DNA from 2 places in the Streptosporangium sp. NPDC001559 genome. Region 1 is predicted to be linked to the other one. Evidence: riboswitches for the same ligand, from Rfam matches in the RefSeq annotation. Region 1 holds a riboswitch; the other holds the start of a gene.

Region 1 (7,034 bases):
CTGGTCGATGTACGGCGCGCGCGCCGCGGCCAGGTCGATCAGCGCCTTCTGCGGCAGCTCCCACGCGGTCCGGTAGAGCGTCCTGAGGTCGTCGGGGATGCCCGGGACGTCCTGGATCGAGCCGTCCGCCCGCTTGATCGCGTCCCTGATCTGCGGGGTCCACAGGCCCCGGGCCGTGAGGTCGGCGACCAGATAGCGGTTGACCTGGAGGAACTCCCCGGAGAGGGTCTCGCGCTTGAAGACGTTCGACACCTGGGGCTCGATGCACTCGTAGCAGCCCGCGATGGAGGCGATGGTGGCCGTGGGGGCGATCGCGATCATCAGCGAGTTGCGCAGGCCGGTCACGGCGATCCGCTCCCTGAGCGCCGTCCACTCCGCCGAACGGGCGGCCCCGTAGTGGTCGGGGTGCAGCACGCCGTCGGCGGCGCGGGTGTCCCCGTAGGCGGGATGGCGCCCCCGCTCGGCGGCCAGGTCACTGGAGGTGGCGTAGGCGGCCAGCGCGATCTCCTCGGCGATCCGGGTCGACAGCTCAAGCGCCCCCGGCGAGTCGAACGGCAGCCGCAGCGCGAAGAAGACGTCGGCCAGCCCCATCACGCCCAGCCCGACGGGCCGCCAGCGCTCGTTGGCCGCGCGGGCCTCGGGTGTCGGGTAGAAGCCCAGGTCGATGGTCCTGTCCAGGAACCTGACCGCGGTGCGAGCCGTACGGCGCAGCCGCTCCCAGTCCACACCGTCCACGGTCAGGTGGGCCGCCAGGTTGATCGAGCCGAGGTTGCAGACGGCGGTCTCCGCGTCGCTGGTGACCTCCAGGATCTCGGTGCACAGGTTCGACAGGTGGATGACGTTGCCCGGGCGGGCCGTCTGGTTCGAGGTCCGGTTCGAGGCGTCCTTGAAGGTCATCCAGCCGTTGCCGGTCTGGGCGAGCGTGCGCATCATGCGGCCGTACAGGGCGCGGGCCGGGACCTGCCTGACGAACCCGCCCTCGGCCTCCGCCCTGCGGTAGGCCTCCTCGAACGCCTCGCCGTACAGGTCGGTGAGGTGCGGGACCTCCTTGGGGTCGAACAGCGACCACATCTCGTCGGCCTCGACCCGCCGCATGAACTCGTCGGGGATCCAGTTGGCGAGGTTCAGATTGTGCGTACGGCGCGCCTCCTCACCGGTGTTGTCGCGCAGTTCGAGGAACTCCTCGATGTCGGCGTGCCAGGGCTCCAGGTAGACGCAGGCGGCGCCCTTGCGACGACCGCCCTGGTTGACGGCGGCGACGCTGGAGTCGAGGGTGCGCAGCCACGGCACGATGCCGTTCGAGTGACCGTTGGTGCCGCGGATCAGCGAGCCGCGCGAGCGGACCCGGGTCCAGGCGATGCCGATGCCCCCGGCGTACTTCGACAGGCGGGCGACCTGGCCGTAGCGCTGGTAGATGGCCTCGAGCTCGTCCCTCGGCGAGTCGAGCAGGAAGCAGGAGGACAGCTGGGGCCTGCGGGAACCGGAGTTGAACAGGGTGGGCGAACTGGGCAGGTAGGACAGGGTGGCCATGAGCCCGTACAGCTCGGCGGCCTCCTCGACCGTCTCCGACAGGCCGCAGGCCACGCGCAGCAGGAAGTGCTGGGGGCGTTCGAGGACCTTGCGGGTGCTCGGGTGGCGCAGCAGGTAGCGGTCGTAGACGGTGCGCAGCCCGAAGTACTCGAACCGGTCGTCGGCGGCCGGGTCGACCAGCGCGTCGAGGGCGGCGGCGTTGGCGGCGACGAAGGCGGCCAGCCCGTCCTGCAGGAGCCCGACGCCGTGGGACGCGGCGATCGACTCGGAGAAGGTCGTGACGCCGTGCTCGGCGGCCTCCTCGGCGATCAGGCCGGTCAGCAGCCTGGCGGCGACCCTGGAGTTCTCCGGGTCGGTGATCACCCGGGCCGCGGCCTCCTCGATCGCCCGCCTGCGATCGTCCGGCGAGTGCCCGGTCTTCTCCGCCTTCTCGGCCAAGGTCTGTGTCACGTGCCACCCCTCGTGCAGGTAATCCCCGTACGGCTCACGGAGCAGGGCGCGCGTCAACGGGCGGCTCCCGGGCACGCCGGACCGCCTCGTCCCGCGGCTCTCCCTCGAAGCCCTGGACAACTCTCGTGCCGAGCGGGGACCTGATCGGTCCCCTCTCCACACACCGCGGGCAGGTCTTCGGACTCACGGGCGTGACGCGCGCTCCTACCGGCCGTCGCTTCCCGGGCGTGGTTCACCCAGTGCTCAGTTGACGGCTTTCGTTCCCGTTCACCGCTGCGGGGCAGTCCCGGTCTCTCACCGGGTTCCCTGTTGCCTCGCCCTCGTGGGCGAACCAGCGACGACCAGGATCCTACATCTAGTGCCGCCTGACGCAACCGCCCCAACAGTTTGTGTCGGGGATGCTCAGCAACCCGAGCTCGTTGAGCACCGCGCGGGTACGGCGGGTCTCTGTGACCAGCCACTGGCGGAAGTCGTCACCGCTCAGGTACGCCCGGTGCCAGCCGTTGGCCGCGCACACGGCCTGCCATCGGGGCGAGGCGTCGATCCGGTCGCACAGGGCGACCGCCTCGTCCCGGTCGCCGGGGCTCATGGCCCGGGGGCCGAGCACCCCGCACCAGTCGGCGTACTCAAGGCGCACCTCCCGCTCCATCAGCGTCGGCGCGTCGATGCCGTCGATCCGCTCCCCCGAGGAGACCGCGAGCGGCATCAGCCGGCCCGTGGCGATCTTCGGCAGGAGGGAGCCCGCCGAGCCGAGAAGCGCGGCCACCCGCCCCTCGTTGAGCGCCTCGACGGCCTCCGACTCGGTCGGGTAGCCCGCGTACTCCATCAGCCTGACGTCGACGCCGAGACACTTGCCGATCATGCCGTAGAGCACGTGGTCGGAGCCGCCCTCGGCCCCTCCCCCGACCACCAGCCGCACCGGGTCGCGGCGCAGCGCCGCGGCGAAGTCCTCGAAGGTCCGCAGCAGGGAGTTCGGGGAGACGGCCAGGACGGACCAGTCTCCGGCCAGCCTGGCCAGCGGCGTCGAGGCCGCCAGCACGGAGTCCGCGTCGGCGGTCTCGCCGCCCGCCAGCATCGGCACGCCCGCCAGGAACACCCTGCCCTCGCGCGCGAAGGAGCCCCTGACGGCGGCGAACGCGGTCAGCGCGGCCATCCCCTGGGCGCCCGCGCCACTCACCTCCACCGCCCCGGCCATTCCCTCCCCGGTCAGGATCGCGGCCAGCGCGCGGGCGGCCTGGTCCCAGCGCCGCCCGCGGACGACCGGCGCGACGATGGTCAGTCTGCGCGCCCACCCCGCGCCGGGGCCGCCCATGTCACCGCAGCCCCCGGCGGCCATGACCCCCAGCGCGAGCGCGAGGAATCGCCTACGGTGCATAAGCGTCCCTTCCGCCGAGATCCCCCAGATCTCTCGATACCCTACGTTGCAGATATGTCACTCTCTGCACCGCAATTGGGGCATCAGGGATGGTCCGCGATCACTCCACGGTGACGCTCTTGGCGAGGTTGCGCGGCTTGTCCACGTCGCGGCCGAGCGCGACGGCCGCGTGGTAGGCGAACAGCTGCAGCGGGATCGACAGCAGGATCGGGTCGAGCTCGATCTCGTTCCTGGGCACCACCAGGCAGTCGTCGGCCAGCTTGGGATCGGCCTCCCGGTGCCCGACCATGAGCACCCGCCCGCCGCGCGCGCGGATCTCCCCCAGCGTGGTGAGGTTCTTGTCCAGCAGCTCGTCGTCGGGGACGACCGCCACGGTCGGCATCTCCGGGCCGATCAGCGCCAGCGGCCCGTGCTTGAGCTCGCTGGCCGGGTAGGCCTCGGCGTGCACGTAGGAGACCTCCTTGAGCTTCTGCGCGCCCTCCCTGGCCACCGGGTATCCCCTGACCCTGCCGACGAACATCATGCTCGGCGAGTCGGCGTACTTGCCGGCCAGCTCCTTGATCCGGGGTTCGAGGGCGAGGATCTCCTCGATCTGGCCGGGCAGCGCGCGAAGGCCCTCCACGATGCGCCGGCCGTCGGCGGGCGACAGGTCGCGCACCCGTCCCAGGTGCAGCGCGAGCAGCGCGAAGGCGACCGCGGTCGAGGTGAAGGCCTTGGTGCTCGCCACCGAGACCTCGGGGCCCGCGTGCAGGTAGAGACCGCCGTCGACCTCCCTGGCGATGGCGCTGCCGACGGTGTTGACGATGCCGAGCACCCGGCCGCCCTTGCGCTTGAGCTCCTGGACGGCGGCCAGGGTGTCGTAGGTCTCCCCCGACTGGCTGATCGCCACGTAGAGGGTGTCCGGCTCGACGACCGGGCTGCGGTAGCGGAACTCGCTGGCGGGCTCGGCGTCCGACGGGATGCGCGCCAGCTCCTCGATGAGCTGGGCGCCGATCTGGCCCGAGTAGTAGGCCGAGCCGCACCCGATGATCTTCACCCGGCGGAAGGAGCGGCTCTCGCGCGCGTCCATGTTGAGCCCGCCCAGATGGGCGATGTGGAAGCGGTCGTCGAGGCGCCCGCGCAGCGTCCTGGCGACCGTCTCCGGCTGCTCGGAGATCTCCTTGAGCAGGTAGTGCTCGTAGCCGCCGGTGTCGTAGTGCCCGGCCTCCCAGTCGACCGTCAGCGGCTCCTTGGCCGTCTCCCGCGCGTCGCTGGAGAAGGTGTTGAAGCCGTCGGCCTTCAGCACCGCGAGCTCACCGTCCTCCAGGTGCACCACCTGGCGGGTGTAGCGGACCAGCGCGGCCACGTCCGAGGCGGCGAACATCTCCTTCTCGCCGATGCCCAGCACGATCGGGCTGCCGTTGCGCGCCACGACCACCTCGCCGGGGCGCCGGGCGTCGACCACCGCGACGCCGTAGGTGCCGACGACCCGCTTGAGCGCGGCGCGGACCGCCTCCGCCAGCGAGTCGGTGTCCTCGACGGTGCGGGCGATCAGGTGGGCGAGCACCTCGGTGTCGGTCTCCGACAGGAAGACCGCGCCGTCGGCCTCCAGCTTGGCCCGCAGCTCGTCGGCGTTCTCGATGATGCCGTTGTGCACGACGGCGACGCGCTCGTCGGCGGACAGGTGCGGGTGGGCGTTGACGTCGCTGGGCGCGCCGTGGGTCGCCCAGCGGGTGTGCCCGATGCCCAGGGTTCCCTTGAACCTGGCGGGCACCACGGCCGCCAGGTCGGCGACCCTGCCCTTGACCTTGCGCATCTTCAGGCCTCTGTTGGAGACCACCACGCCGGCCGAGTCGTAGCCGCGGTACTCAAGGCGCTGCAGGCCCTCAAGCAGGATGGGGGCCGCGTCCTTCGGCCCCACATAGGCCACGATTCCGCACATCTGACCGCTCCTTACCCGTAGACGATCCGGCGCAACTGGCGCAGGGAGAGTTCCGGTGCGGCGACACGGCGGGAGCTCAGCTCGGCGGCGATCCTGGGAAAGATCGCGTCGTTGACCAGCCCCCTGGACTTGAGCTCGGCGTGACGCCGCCGGACGAACTCCTCGGTGGGCTCGGAGAAGTAGGCCAGCACGTCCGCCACCACCCTCGCGGCCTCCCCCGGGCCGAGCGCGCTCGTCCGGGTCAGGTGGGCGATGAGGTCCTCGTGGGGATGCCATGCCGTCGACACAGAGGAGGACCATACGCAGCCATGTTGGCGTTTACCAAGTTTTCTGCCCGATTCCGGGCAGAAAAGATTGCCGTGGATCTCCCTCCGCCCGGCCATAAGACGATCCGCGATCACCCATAACTCTGGGTAGTGATCACGCCGGAAGGGAACCTCATGCGCCGTCTGCCGGGGATATCGATCGTCGCCGCCCTCTCGGTGGCGGCTCCGGCACCCGCCTGGCAGGCCCCGCCGTACGGCTCCGCGTCCCCTGCCGCCCCCGCGAGCCTGCGGGAGGCCTTCGCCCGGGCGGCCGGAGAATACGGCGTGCCGGAGAACGTGCTGCTGGCCGTGTCCTACCTGGAGTCCCGCTGGGACGTCAACGGCGGGCTGCCCAGCGTCGCGGGCGGCTACGGCCCCATGCACCTGGTCGACGGCCGGGCCGTCACCCGGGCCGCCTCCCGTGCCTCCGCAGAGGACGGCGTCCACCGGGACGCCGAGGGTGACCCCCGAGGCGACGAGAGCAGGCCGTACCGGGTCAGGACCCGGGACGTGGCGCCCGCGCCACCCGAGGACACCCTGCGCCGGGCCGCCGAGCTGACCGGGATCGCCCCCGGCGTGCTGCGCGCGGACCCGGCCGCGAACATCCGGGCGGGGGCGGCGCTGCTCGCCGACCACCGACGGCGCTCCGGAGGCAGGCCGGACGCCGGCGCGGCCGGTTGGTACGCCGCGGTCGCGCGGTACGCGGGACCCGGCGAGACCGAAGCCGGACGGGCCTTCGCCGACGCGGTCTACGCGACGATGCGCACCGGGGCCTCCCGCGTGACCGACAGCGGCGAGCGGATCGTCCTGCCGCCCGCGCCCGGCCTGGGACCGGCCGGGACGGGGACACCCGGGCTGCGCCGCGCGTCCGGCACCGTCACGCCCGACTGCCCCCCCGAGGTCTCCTGCGAGTGGATTCCCGCCGCCTACCGGCGCACGAGGAACGGCGGGCACGGCAACCACGACCGCTACGACGGCCACCGCCAGGTCGACTACATCGTCATCCACGACGGGGAGACCTCCTACGACGCGATGACCAGGCTCGTCAAGAACCCCGACTACCTGAGCTGGCACTACACCGTGCGTTCCGGCGACGGGCACATCGCCCAGCACCTGAGGTGCGACGACATCGGCTGGCACGCCGGCAACTGGTACTTCAACTCCCGCTCGATCGGCATCGAGCACGAGGGCTACCTCGCCAAGGGGGCCTGGTTCACCGAGGCGATGTACCAGGCGTCGGCCAGGCTGGTGGCGCATCTCGCCGAGCGTTACGACATCCCCCTCGACCGGGCGCACATCCTCGGCCACGACAACGTGCCGGGCACCACCCCGGAGACCGTCCGCGGCATGCACCAGGACCCCGGTCCCTACTGGGACTGGGCCCACTACTTCGAGTTGCTCGGCCACCCGCTGACCGCCTCAGGGGACCAGGACGCGCGCTCGGTGATGATCA
Region 2 (7,034 bases), on a different contig from region 1:
GGCGAGCAGGCGCCACAGCGGCGGCAGCGCCGCGACGACGGCCGCGCAGACCAGCAGGACCAGCAGGGGACGTGGCATGGGGATCTCCTTGACTCGTCCCGCGTGGGACCCCCGGCGCGTGGCCGGGGGTCCCACGCGGGAGCCGTTTCCGCCCTGCCGAGATGATCCGCCGGCCGGAGGGGAACCGCCCATGGAAACGTCCCGCTCAGCGGGACGCCCACGCGGGATCGGCGTACGGCGACGCCACGGTGAAGATCTCTATCCCATAAGTGGTCGTCACACGGTGAGCCGTTCGAGGAGGGTGCGGGCGAAGGACGCCGCGGCCCTCTCGTCGTCGCGGTCGCCGGGCGGCGTCATGTGCCCGAGGAAGGCGTACTGGAAGCAGGCCCCGAGCAGCAGCCCGGCGGCGGCGGTCACGTCGGTCTCCGGCCGCAGCCGTCCGAGGTCCCGTTCGGCGCTCAGGTAGGCCGCGACGGCCTCGTTGACCTTGTGCGGACCGGCGCCGTGGACACGTAGCTCCTCCCGGTGCGCGGCGAGGGTCGCCGGATCGGCGAACACCGAGGCGAGCATCGGGAAGCCCTCGCCGTAGAAGGCGATCGCGGCCTGGGCCAGCGCGGTGAGGTTGCCCAGGAGCGTGCCCGTGCCCGCCCCGCCGTTCAGCGCCTGCGCCAGCCGGGTGAAGCCGGGGGAGCGTTCCCGCATCACCGCCACGAGCAGGTCGGCCTTGCCCGCGAAGTGCTTGTAGAGCGTCGCCTCGGTGAACCCGGCGGCCTGCGCGATCTGGCGGGTGGTCACGTTGGCGAGACCCCTTTCGGCCATCACCGCCGCCGCCGCGTCGAGGATCACGTCCCTGGTGCCCATCTCGGTCCCTTTCTGGCTGGGCGTCGCTTGACGAGGTTAGTGATCGCTCACTAACCTCCAAGGGTTAGCGAACGTTTACTAACCACATGGAGCTTAGATGAAGCTGACCGTGTTCGGAGCGACCGGCGGTACCGGGCGGCACGTGGTCGAGCAGGCCCTCGCTGCGGGCCACCACGTCACCGCCGTCGTGCGCGACCCGGCCCGGCTGACGTCCACCGGCCACCCGAGGCTTGAGCCGGTCGTCGCCGACGTCATGGACACCGCGGCCCCGGAGGCCGTCGTCGCCGCCGTGACCGGCGGGGACGCCGTGATCTCGGCCCTCGGGCCCCGGCCGGGCGGCGGCGGATCGGTGTGCGCGGACGGCGCCCGCGCGATCATCGCCGCGATGCGCGCCGCGGGGACCCGCCGCCTTGTCGTCGTCACGGCCAGCGGCCACATCGTCGACAGCGGCGACGGACCGGCCAGCCGCCTGCTGGTCAAGCCGATGCTGCGGCGCCTCCTGCGTGAGGGGTTCGCCGACTTCGTCCGCACCGACGACGCCGTCCGCGCCAGTGGCCTGGACTGGACCATCATGCGTCCGCCCCGGCTCACCGACGGCAGGCGCAAGCCGTACCGCACCGCCGTCGACGTCAACGTCAGAGGGGGCATCTTCATCTCCCGCGCGGACCTCGCCGACGCCATCCTCGCCACGCTGGCCGCCCCCGAGACCGTCGGCCACACCGTCTCACTGGGCTACTGAGGCACGGATTCCCTCACGGCGCGTCCCCCTCGGTGATCAGCGTCACCTGGGGGACGCCCGTCCTCGGATGCGCGCCGACCTCGGCGTCCACCCGGTAGACGTCCCGCAGCAGTTCAGGCGTCAGCACCTCGCGCGGGGTCCCGAGCGCCACGACCGCGCCGCCGTCCATGACGCACAGGCGGTCACAGAACGCGGCGGCCAGGTTGAGGTCGTGCAGCGCGATCACCGCGGTGATCCCGAGCCCGCGCACCAGACGCAGCGCGTCGAGCTGGTGGCGCAGGTCGAGGTGGTTGGTCGGCTCGTCCAGCACCATCACCTCCGGCCGCTGCGCCAGCGCCCGGGCGATCAGCACCCGCTGCTTCTCCCCGCCGGAGAGCCGGTCGAAGGGCGCGTGGGCCAGATCGGCCACGTCCAGCCGTTCCAGCGCCTCGGCGATGATCGCCCGGTCGGCGGGGGAGTCGCCGTCGAAGGCCCGTTTGTGCGGGGTACGTCCCATGGACACCATGTCGTGGACGCTCAGCCCGAAGTCGCCGCCGCCCTCCTGAAGCACCGCGGCCAGCCGGCGGGCCAGCCATCTGCCCGGCGTCCGCCACACGTCGTGCCCGTCGAGGAGCACCTGCCCGGCGGTGGGGCGCAGCACCCGGTAGAGGGTTCTCAGCAGGGTCGACTTGCCCGCGCCGTTGGGCCCGGCCAGGCCGAGCACCTCACCGGGGGCCACCTCGAACGTCACCGCGCGAACCAGGTCCCTGCCGCCGATCCGCACCGAGACCTCCCGTACGGCCAGAGCGCCCATCAGGTCCTCCTCCGCATCAGCCACAGGAAGAACGGCCCGCCGACCAGCGCCGTGATGATCCCCACCGGGACCTCCTCGGGGGTGATCAGCGTCCTGGCGACCAGGTCGGCCATGATGAGGAACGCCGCCCCGAGCAACGCCGTGGCCGGAAGCGCCCGCCGGTGGTCGGCACCGACGAGCAGCCGCACCACATGGGGCATGATCAGCCCGACGAACCCGATGGTCCCGCTGACCGCGACGACGGTGCCGATCACCATCGCCACCAGCACGAACAGCGCCGTCCTGAAGCGGTGCACGTCCAGCCCCAGGGAGGCGGCGGCCTCCTCCCCGGCCAGCAGCAGGTTCAGCGGGCGCGAGACGCCCAGCAGGACGACGGTGCCCGCCGTCACGGCCGCCGCGGGCACCCACACCGTCGTCCACGTCGTCCCCGCGACGCCGCCGAGCATCCAGCGGACGGCCGACTGGGCTCGGTGCGGGTCGTCGGAGGTCACCACCAGGAAGCTGGCCGTCGCCGACAGCACCTCGGCCGTCGCCACCCCGGCCAGCACCAGCCGCACCGTGGTCATCCGCCCGCCGGACCGGGCCAGGAGATAGACCGTGACCAGCGCCGCCAGCGCCCCCGCGAACGCGGCGACCGGCAGGGAGAACGGCCCGAGGAAGGTCAGGCCGAACACCGTCACGCTCACCGCGCCCACACTGGCGCCGGAGGAGACGCCCAGCAGCATCGGATCGGCCAGCGGGTTGCGCACCAGCGCCTGCAACGCCATCCCGCAGACCGAGAGACCGGCGCCGATGACCCCGCACAGGATCACCCGTGGCAGCCGTACGTCCATGACGACGGTCTCCCTGACCGGCGACCAGACCGGTTCGGCCAGCGCGGGGTTGAGGCGGTGCAGCAGGATGCCCCACACCTGCCCGGCGGGCAGGCTGATCGAACCGGCCGCGACCCCCGCCGTGACCGCCCCGCAGAGCAGCAGCGCGCACAGCGCGAGCGTCAGCGGGTACGGCAGGCCGGGGCGCCGGGTGACGGGCGTGGTCCGGGAGAGCCCGGTCAGGCCGCTCACTCGAACCGGTCGGGGTGGATCTGCCGGGCCAGCGACTCCACCGCGGACGGCGCCCGGACCCCGAGCACGACCGACGACAGCGGCAGCACCGCGAACCGCCTGTGCCTGATCGCCGGAACGTCGGCGAGCGCCGGGTTCGACAGCAGGAACCTCTTCTTGTCCTCGACCTTCTCGTCGCCGTAGTCGTAGACGACGATCCAGTCGGGCGCGCGCTCGGCGACCTGCTCGAACGACACGTCGGCCCATGCCTTGTCCACGTCGGTGAAGACGTTCCGCGCGCCCGCCAGCGTGATGATCTCGTCGCCGACGCCCCTGCCCCCGGCGGTGAAGGCGGTCTTGTCACCGCTGTCGTAGACGAACAACCTGACCGGCTCGACGTCGGCGAGCCTCTCCCTCACCCGCGCCAAAGGCTCGTGCAGACGGGTGATGAGCGCCTCGGCCCGCTCGCGCACGCCGAAGATCGTGGCGACGTTGCGGATCTCCCGGTCCATCAGGTCCATGTCCACGGGGCCGGACGGGCACTGCTCGACGTTGAGGTAGGTGTCGATCCCGGCCTTGCCCAGCGCGTCGCGGCCGCGGCCCTCCTTCTCGTCGAAGGCGCTGGAGAAACCGCCGTAGACGAAGTCGGGCTCCTCGGCCAGCAGCGCCTCGTAGGAGGGGTACCGCCTGGACAGCACCTTCACCCCGTCGTAGGCGGCCCGGTACTCGGGCAGGACCTTGTCGTCGAGATATCCGGTGCCGGCCATCGACCCCTGCAGTCCCAGCGCCAGCATCACCTCGGTCGCGTGCTGGTTGAGCGAGACCGCCCGCCGCGGCGGCCGGTCGTAGGTCGTCCTGACGCCGCAGTCGTCGAGGGTGACCGGGAAGCCCGCGACGGCCCCGGCAGGGCCTTCAGCCGGGGCTCCGGAGGGCGCCGGTTCCCCGGCGGAGGCGCCACAACCGGCCAGGAGCACGGCACAGGACAGGGCGAGCAACAGGGACAGGGGACGTCTGACCGTCACGGACGGTTCCTCTCACGGGATCTGCACCATGGGACGGCCCTGCCGGAAGATCACGGAACCGGCCAGGAGGTCGTCTCCGGGCACACGCCGGCGCGGAGGGCTCGTGCGGTCGTCGCCACGCGAGGTCATCCATCGGCCGACCCGTTCCTCTCCGGGGAGATCCGCCCCAGTTCGTCGAGGAGGCGACCGCGTGAGTCTCCTGGCTCTCGGGTCGATGCTCGCCCCCGTCTTCCCACCCCGCAGGGGGCGGTGACCTCGTGGGGGTCCGCTCGCCGATCACAGTGGCGGGACCGCGCCGGATTCGCACCGGCTTCCTCGTCCGCGCTCGCCTTCGCCGGTCATCATTGCACGAAGCCGTTGATGCGCTGAAGATGGCTTCCGGTTCCGGCGGCGGCTGTACGATGCCTTGTTGCAACAAATTTGCAATTGCAAAGACTGGCAGTATTCGGGAGGGCAAGTGCGGACGGCGGAGGTCAAACGGCGGTTCCTTGAGCACTTCGCGGCGGCGGGGCACACCGTGGCCGCCAGCGCGCCGCTGCCCGCCGACGACCCGACACTGCTGTTCGTCAACGCGGGCATGGTGCCGTTCAAGCCCTACCTCCTCGGGCAGCGGACACCGCCGTCCCCCCGGGCGGCCAGCGTGCAGAAGTGCGTCCGCACCCTCGACATCGACGAGGTCGGCAAGACCACCAGGCACGGCACGTTCTTCCAGATGAGCGGCAACTTCTCCTTCGGCGACTACTTCAAGGAGGAGGCGATCAGGCTCGCCTGGGACCTGACGGTCAAGCCTCGGGCCGAGGGAGGCTACGGCCTCGACCCCGACCGGATCTGGGCCACCGTCTACCTGGACGACGACGAGGCCCACGCCCTGTGGCGGGACGTGATCGGCCTGCCCGAGGTCCGCGTCGTACGGCGCGGCAAGGCCGACAACTTCTGGTCCATGGGAGTCCCCGGGCCGTGCGGGCCCTGCTCCGAGCTCTACTACGACCGTGGCCCGGCCTACGGGCGAGAGGGCGGGCCCGAGGTCGACGAGGACCGTTACCTCGAGTTCTGGAACCTGGTCTTCATGCAGTACGAGCGGGGCGAGGGCGTCGGCAAGGAGGACTACCCGATCCTCGGCGAGCTGCCCTCCCGCAACATCGACACCGGCATGGGCCTGGAACGCATGGCGGCGCTGCTCCAGGGCGTCGACAACCTCTACGAGACCGACGAGACCCGGCCCGTCCTGGACGCCGCGGCGGCGCTGACCGGAACCAGGTACGGCGTGCGCTCCGGGCCGTCCGCGGCCGAGAGCCACCCCGACGACGTCCGGCTCCGGGTCGTCGCCGACCACGTCCGCACCGCGCTCATGCTGATCGGCGACGGCGTCACCCCCTCAAACGAGGGACGCGGCTACGTGCTGCGCCGGATCCTGCGCCGCGCGATCCGCGCCGTCCGGCTGCTCGGTTACGAGGACCCGGTCCTACCCGAACTGCTGCCGGTGGCCCGCGACTGCATGGCGCCCTCCTACCCGGAGCTGGCCGCCGACTTCGACCGGATCTCGGCCTACGCCTACGGCGAGGAGGAGACCTTCCGCTCGACGTTGCGCCAGGGCAGCGCGCTGCTCGACCGGGCCATCACCCGGACCGGGGAACGGCTGCCAGCGGCCACGGCCTTCAAGCTGCACGACACCTACGGCTTCCCGATCGACCTGACCGTCGAGATCGCCGCCGAACACGGCCTCGACGTGGACGTCACCGGGTTCAGGGAGCTGATGGCCGAACAGCGGCGCCGAGCCCGCGAGGACACCCGCGCCAGGAAGACAGGCCACGCCGACACCGGCCTGCACCGAGCGCTTCTCGACGAGCACGGCCCCACCGACTGGCAGGCGTACACGACGCTGACCACCGACTCGACGGTCCTGGCCGTGCTCCGCGACGGGGCGCCCGTGACCACGGCCGTCGCGGGCCAGATCGTCGGCGTCGTCCTCGACCGCACCCCGTTCTACGCCGAGTCCGGCGGCCAGGAGAGCGACGCGGGCACGCTGCACGGCCCGAGCCTGTCCGCCGAGGTGCTGGACGTGCAACGCCCCGTCCCCGGGCTGGTCGTGCACCAGGTGCGCGTCCTGGACGGGGAGCTGGCGCCGGGACAGCCCGTGCGCGCCCAGGTCGACCCCGAGTGGCGCGCGGGCGCCCGCCAGGCCCACTCGGCGACCCACGTCGTGCACGCCGCGCTGCGCGCCACGCTCGGCCCGGCCGCCCTGCAGTCCGGCTCCTACAACCGGCCCGGCCACCTGCGCCTGGACTTCTCCTGGCGCGGCGCCCTGCCCGCCGGGGTCCGGGGGGAGATCGAGGACGCCGCCAACGTCGCGATCCGCGGGGACCTGCCGGTCGAGGTACGCCACATGCCCCTTCGGGAGGCCCGTGAGATCGGGGCGCTGGCGCTGTTCGGCGAGACCTACGACGAGACCGTCCGGGTCGTCGAGATCGGCGGCGCCTGGTCGCGGGAGCTGTGCGGCGGCACCCACGTCGACCGCTCCTCCCAGATCGGCGGCATCGCCGTCACCGCCGAGTCGTCGGTCGGCTCGGGACAGCGCC

What was found. Region 1 has a riboswitch for cobalamin ahead of ACFYY8_RS16710 (ribonucleoside-diphosphate reductase subunit alpha). Riboswitches for the same ligand answer to the same signal wherever they lie in the genome.
Region 2: linked by a shared signal. The riboswitch ahead of ACFYY8_RS23325 (ABC transporter substrate-binding protein) and the one ahead of ACFYY8_RS16710 (ribonucleoside-diphosphate reductase subunit alpha) in region 1 are both predicted to bind cobalamin.

What each region holds. Positions count from the first base shown of each region.
Region 1 covers NZ_JBIAVG010000006.1:346,795-353,828, reverse strand. The annotation lists gene ACFYY8_RS16710 (ribonucleoside-diphosphate reductase subunit alpha) at 1-1,980, opposite strand, end outside; cobalamin riboswitch at 2,131-2,331, opposite strand; gene ACFYY8_RS16705 (Bug family tripartite tricarboxylate transporter substrate binding protein) at 2,336-3,355, opposite strand; gene glmS (glutamine--fructose-6-phosphate transaminase (isomerizing)) at 3,456-5,276, opposite strand; gene ACFYY8_RS16695 (hypothetical protein) at 5,288-5,563, opposite strand; gene ACFYY8_RS16690 (N-acetylmuramoyl-L-alanine amidase) at 5,717-7,034, shown strand, end outside.
Region 2 covers NZ_JBIAVG010000010.1:240,155-247,188, reverse strand. The annotation lists gene ACFYY8_RS23345 (TetR/AcrR family transcriptional regulator) at 277-861, opposite strand; gene ACFYY8_RS23340 (NAD(P)-dependent oxidoreductase) at 959-1,600, shown strand; gene ACFYY8_RS23335 (ABC transporter ATP-binding protein) at 1,614-2,393, opposite strand; gene ACFYY8_RS23330 (FecCD family ABC transporter permease) at 2,393-3,457, opposite strand; gene ACFYY8_RS23325 (ABC transporter substrate-binding protein) at 3,454-4,458, opposite strand; cobalamin riboswitch at 4,651-4,777, opposite strand; gene alaS (alanine--tRNA ligase) at 4,916-7,034, shown strand, end outside.